DNA from 3 places in the Staphylococcus epidermidis genome. Region 3 is predicted to be linked to each of the others. Evidence: predicted binding sites of a transcription regulator. Region 3 holds the regulator's gene; each other region holds the start of a gene.
The links. Region 3 encodes Rex, which represses fermentation and respiration genes when NADH is low (regulators of the CRP and FNR family bind a similar motif). Its sites were predicted from a motif close to TTGTGAAATATTTCACAA; they were not measured.

Region 1 (2,219 bases), 700 kb from region 3:
GTTCAGTGATGTCACCATTTTGTAAATCACGTTCAGCATAAATATCTAAGAATGTTGAAGTACGTCCTAAACTCATTGCTGCACCATTTTGTTCTTTAATAGCAGCTAAATATGCTAAGTATAACCATTGCACAGCTTCTTTGAAGTTAGTAGCAGGACGGCTAATATCAAATCCATATTTTTGTCCTAATTCTTTTAAATCTTGAAGTGAGCGATATTGTTCTGATAATTCTTCACGTAAACGAATCACATCTTCAGACATTTCAGTGGACATTGTGTTAAAGTCTTTAAGTTTTTGTTCCATTAAGAAGTCTACACCGTATAAAGCAACACGACGATAGTCTCCGATAATACGTCCACGTCCGTAAGCATCTGGTAAACCAGTAATAATACCAGCTTTACGACAATTTAACATTTCTCTTGAATATGCATCGAATACACCTTGGTTATGTGTTTTACGATATTCAGTGAAGATTTTTTCTGTTTCTGGGTCTAATTCGTAACCATACGCTTCACATGCTGCTTTTGCCATACGAATACCACCGAATGGTTGCATAGAACGTTTGAATGGTTTTTCAGTTTGAACACCAACAACTTTTTCTAAATCTTTGTCTAAGTAACCAGCGTCATGAGAAGTGATTGTCGATGCCACTTTAGTATCCATATCCCACATGCCACCGCGCTCACGTTCTTCTTTTGATAATTGCATTACTTGATCCCATAAAGTTTCAGTTGCTTTTGTAGGACCTTCTAAAAATTCATCGTCACCTTCATATAATGAATAGTTCAATTGTATGAATTCTCTCACGTCTATATTTTTATTCCAACGACCTGTTTTAAATCCTTGCCAAGCATTAGTATGATTATTTGTTTCTAACATACTCTCCGCCTCCATTTCGTATTGTTAACGTTTTCAACGGTAGTATACCACGAAACATGTGATTAATTTCACATAATTTATGGCATATTTTCTACTAAAGTTTGTATAAATTACGAACCTGTGACAGAAGTTATAACAGTTTGTGAATAAATTATCCTGTTACATAACAGTTTTCTGAAAAATTTCTTCTATTATTAAACCTGATAGTATGAAAAATTCACTATATAATAATGACAAGTAAAACAAAACCTGAGACAACAATTGTCTCAGGCATAGTTTATCTATCATTAAATTAGAAACTGGCTTAGTCTTTTTATCTCTGTTACTAATAAGGCTAAATTGAGAAACATATCCATATCATAGATATTATAAATGTGCGTTTGGGAGTCCTAACACATAAATTTTATAGACATTTCAACTTAGAGCTCATAAGCCATATGGGGATTATATTCAAAATAAATTCTACTCTATCTCATTTTCCACGCTCTTAATTTACCTCTTTATTATTAACTTCTTTCTTTTTAAAAAGCCATAAAACTAGAATTAAAAAGATATGAATGTAAAAGTTTCTTCTATTGTAATCAAAAAGCGTGAATATTCAATTGCAATAAAAGTTTGATACAATTTCATTTCTTTCGTTTTAACAAAGTAAATAAATCGATTTTTTACATGTGCGGGAGTGTAACCTCAGACAAACTGGAGGCTCCCTTAAAATTTATCATTATTTTTATGTAGTTTTGCTATGAGGCTTTTGAAACACTTTGTCTTTGTCTAATTTTACTTAGTGTCATTGCAATAGTAACCAATAAAGCGCATAAAATATACATCCATTTAAATCCTACCGTATCTGATATTGGCCCCATTAGCACACCTCCTAGTGAAATCCCTAAATCTGCACATGCTATAAACAATCCTAATAACATATTACGTCCTATCTTTGGTAAGACAAAACTTAAATACGTTGTCAATGTAGGATAAACGAGCGCTTGTGTTATTCCGATAAAGATTGCACTTATATATACAAATATACTCACTATATGTGGTCCAAAAGCTACAATGACTGAAGCAACCATCAGTAACGTTAAGACAATCATCATAAAACGGTGATGCCATAAACCATCAGATGGTACATACTTACGTAAATAAAATCTAGCTATCACTACTGTAATGGCTTGAATTGTGAGGAAAATACCTGCATTCGCGAAACCTTCCCTAACCGTATATAATGGTATAAAAGTACTCATCGCACCAAACACGATAGATGACAAGATCATAATCATACCACTGCAGAAGAGTGCTTTATTTTTAAAAAATTGGACATATACAGTCATTGCATTAA
Region 2 (2,219 bases), 310 kb from region 3:
GAAGCAGCTAATCAATATCAATGTGTGGTGAGACTAAAGGGAGGAGATCCTGCGATTTTTGGTAGAATTACAGAAGAAGTACAAACATTAGAAAATCATCATATTCATTACGAGATTGTCCCTGGTGTGACATCAGCAAGTGCTGCCGTAGCAACTATGAATATGGGATTAACGATGCGTTCTATCGCACCGAGTGTGACTTTCTCAACTGGTCATTTTAAAGATTCGGTTAATCACGATACGGATATTAGGAACTTGATTAATGGAGGCACTTTAGCTATTTATATGGGTGTGAAAAGATTAGGTCAAATTATTAAACAAATTGAATCATATACGAATGAAGACTACCCCATTGCAATAGTGTTTAATGCTTCCTGCTACAATGAAAAGATTGTTATAGGTCATTTAAGTACGATTGAAGAACAATTGGTTTCTCAACAACTAGAAGGTCATCCAGGCATATGCATTTTAGGTAATATACTTGATGACATTAATCGTACGTTATTGAATAATAATAAGAATGACAAGGGAAATCTATATTTAATCAAGGGAGATAAAGAACGTGCAATTGCAAAGGCTGAAACTTTATATGATGAAGGAATCCAATGTCTGATTGATTTTGACCATAGCTACCACATTTCTCAACAAAACGTGTATAACGAAATGATTAAACACAAGAGTATTAAAACAATATATGTATAAACATTTGGGTCTACAAGTTCATTATGAATTTGTAGGCCTTATTTTTTAGGGAATCTCTAACATCAATTAGGACATTCCCTAATATAATGGCTTTGTGAAAAAATGTACAATAAAGATAAGACACAATACCTATGCATTGAGAAAGGATATAACCTTGTATGGTGGGAGGATTAATAAAATGGGAAAATTTGGATTGAATTTCTTTAAACCGACAGAAAAGTTTAATGGAAATTGGTCGGTATTAGAGCATAAAAGTCGAGAATGGGAAAAGATGTATAGAGAAAGATGGAGCCACGACAAAGTTGTGAGAACGACGCATGGTGTTAACTGTACTGGATCATGTTCATGGAAAGTATTTGTCAAAAATGGCGTAATTACATGGGAAAATCAACAAATTGATTATCCAAGTTGTGGACCTGATATGCCAGAATTTGAGCCAAGAGGTTGTCCGAGAGGTGCATCATTTTCTTGGTATGAGTATAGTCCGTTAAGAGTTAAATATCCTTATATTAGAGGTAAATTATTAGATTTATGGACCGAAGCGCTTGAAGAACAAAAAGGAAACCGAATTGCGGCATGGGCATCCATCGTAGAAAATGAAAAAAAAGCCAAACAATATAAAGAAGCAAGAGGTAAAGGTGGACACGTCAGAGCAAATTGGAAAGATGCCACAGATATCATTGCAGCTCAAATTTTATACACCATAAAAAAAGATGGACCGGATCGTATTGCTGGATTTACTCCTATTCCTGCTATGTCGATGATTAGTTATGCTTCAGGAGCAAGATTTATTAATTTGTTAGGTGGAGAAATGTTAAGTTTTTACGATTGGTATGCTGATTTACCACCTGCATCTCCACAAATTTGGGGTGAGCAAACAGACGTGCCAGAATCCAGTGATTGGTACAACGCCTCATACATAATGATGTGGGGATCAAACGTTCCATTAACACGTACACCTGACGCACATTTTATGACTGAAGTTAGATATAAAGGGGCGAAAGTTATTTCAGTAGCACCTGATTATGCTGAGAATGTTAAGTTCGCCGATCATTGGCTTGCACCACATCCGGGGACAGATGCAGCGGTTGCACAAGCAATGACACATGTTATTTTACAGGAATATTATGAAAATCAACCGAATGATATGTTTATTAACTATGCTAAGCAATATTCTGATATGCCGTTTGTCATTATGTTAGATGAAGATGAGAATGGCTATAAAGCAGGTAGATTCTTGCGTGCTTCTGATTTAGGGATGTCAGGTGAAAATAATGAATGGAAGCCAGTTATTCAAGACAAATTGAGCCAACAATTACTTGTTCCTAATGGCACAATGGGGCAACGCTGGGAAGAAGGGAAAAAATGGAATTTGAAACTTGAAACAGAGGATGGTACACCAATTGATCCAATGTTATCAATGGTTGAAAGTGACTATCATGTTGAAACGATTCAATTTCCATATTTTGATAGCAGTGGTGATGGTATCTTTGAGAGACCTATTGCAACGAGAACTA
Region 3 (2,219 bases):
AAAATATCTATCATGACTGATAATTACAATTGCCCCTTTAAAGTACTTTAAGTAATCCTCTAACCACTTGGTTGTTTCCATGTCTAGATGGTTAGTTGGTTCATCAAGAAGGAGTAAATCGGGTTCTTTAAGTAACATTTGAGCAAGAGAAAGACGTGTTTTTTGACCACCACTAAAATCATTAATAGGCTTGTTGAAATCGCTTTCTGTAAAGTTAAGCCCGTGCAGGACTGTTTTAATTTTACTCTCATATTGATAACCATCTAATTGCTCATAACGATTCGTTAAAGTTTCATATTTTTCAATATGTGATTGATATTCATCGGATTCATAATCTTGTCCATTTCGTGCAAGCCAATCGGTTTCATCCTTAATTAAATTTTCAATTTTCTTTATATGTTCAAAAGGCTTAGACATTTCTTCAAAGACAGTAGCTTCTGAATTGAGTGTCATTTGCTGAGTTAAATAACTCATTGTCAAATTTTTGATTTTTGATATTCGACCACTATCGTAATTTTCCACACCTGCTATGATTTTCATTAATGTCGATTTACCAGCTCCATTACGGCCTACTACGCCGATTCTTTCGCCAGTTTTCACCTCAAAATTAACATCTGTGAAGATATCTTCACCATCGAACGATTTGGAGATGTCATTAAGTTGTAAAAGTATCATTCGATTCTCACCTTTCTATGTATTTGAAATAGGTTTAAACTATATATAAAGTATTTGTTTTTGAATATTTAAATTTTTGTTAATTCTATATTATCGAATTTTAAATAGAAAAATAAATTGCGTACGTTATCTTGAAATGATGTTAAACTCAATTACTTCTATTCTACAGTATTCATAGAACACATGAAACTAGGATATTTATTTTTAAAAATTAATAATGTATAATGTTTAAGTATTCGTTGTAGACAATTATTTGTATTATGAGATGACATTCCACATATGTTTTAACTCATTTACTGATTTTAATGATACATGCATAATATACGCGAAAAAGGGGGGTTAGATATATGCCAGATGATTTTAAAATTCCTCGCGCTACGTTAAAACGTCTACCTTTATATTACCGATTGGTCAGTATTTTGAAAGGTAAAGGTATAGATCGTGTTAATTCTAAAACAATAAGTGAAGCACTACAAATTGATTCAGCTACAATAAGAAGAGACTTTTCATACTTTGGTGAATTAGGAAAAAAAGGATATGGATATAATATAGATAGTATGCTTGAATTCTTTAAATCAGAATTAAGTGAGAGCGATCAAATTAAAATTGCCATTATAGGTATCGGTAATTTAGGGCGTGCATTACTTACATATAACTTTTCAATACATGATGAGATGACAATTACTGAAGCTTTTGATATTAGACCAGATATTATAGGTGAGAATATCGGTGACGTTGTGGTAAAACATAGTGATGATATCAAAACGACATTAGAATCAGAAGATATTGATGTAGTCATTTTAACAACACCAGATAATGTGGCACAACAAGTAGCTGATGAACTTGTTAAAGCCGGTGTTAAAGGTATACTAAACTTTACGCCACGTCGAATTAAAACACCCCAAGATGTCCAAGTACATCATATTGATTTTGGTATAGAGTTACAATCATTATTGTTCTTCATGAAAAATTATAGTAAATAATTAATAAAAATCACATTAACATAGTACTCTCAAGTGAGAAGTGAGAGTGCTTTTTTTATATTAAACAGTTACAATAGATTATAAATACGAAACTTTTTAACAAAAATTGTAAGTTGATATTTATTGTAATGGGAGATTGAAACAAATGACTCAAGAAATAAATTGTAATTTCAAATCACATATTCCCAGAATAATGACAGTTCCCGGTATATTGTTAATACATGAAAATAAGTTGGAGTTTAAGGCATATAGTCAAAACAATAATCCATTCAATATTCAATTCGAACTCTCTAGCATTGTGCGGTATAGAATATCGAAAGGGTTATTAGGAAATAAATTGTTTATTTATTATTCTGACCAGGAGTGGTATAAATTTAGTAACTTATCTAAGAGTGACTTAATCAAACTCACAAAATATTTATATTAAAACATAATAAATAAAATTAAGAATTTGCAAAATATAGTCCTTTCTACTATAATACCTTAGTATTTATATCGGAAAAGGTGATAAAATGGTGTGGACAATTATAAGCGGATTAGTCGTTGGCATATTGCTAGGAT

Region 1: pflB (formate C-acetyltransferase) is a predicted target of Rex. The motif match lies at 937-954, and genes of this name have one in related genera.
Region 2: FNL83_RS02595 (nitrate reductase subunit alpha) is a predicted target of Rex. The motif match lies at 795-812, and genes of this name have one in related genera.

Annotation. Positions count from the first base shown of each region.
Region 1 covers NZ_AP019721.1:169,004-171,222, reverse strand. The annotation lists gene pflB (formate C-acetyltransferase) at 1-880, opposite strand, end outside; gene cntE (staphylopine family metallophore export MFS transporter CntE) at 1,621-2,219, opposite strand, start outside.
Region 2 covers NZ_AP019721.1:559,405-561,623, forward strand. The annotation lists gene cobA (uroporphyrinogen-III C-methyltransferase) at 1-702, shown strand, start outside; gene FNL83_RS02595 (nitrate reductase subunit alpha) at 881-2,219, shown strand, end outside.
Region 3 covers NZ_AP019721.1:873,129-875,347, forward strand. The annotation lists gene FNL83_RS04285 (ABC-F family ATP-binding cassette domain-containing protein) at 1-675, opposite strand, end outside; gene FNL83_RS04290 (redox-sensing transcriptional repressor Rex) at 1,023-1,658, shown strand; gene FNL83_RS04295 (hypothetical protein) at 1,804-2,085, shown strand; gene FNL83_RS04300 (YeeE/YedE family protein) at 2,171-2,219, shown strand, end outside.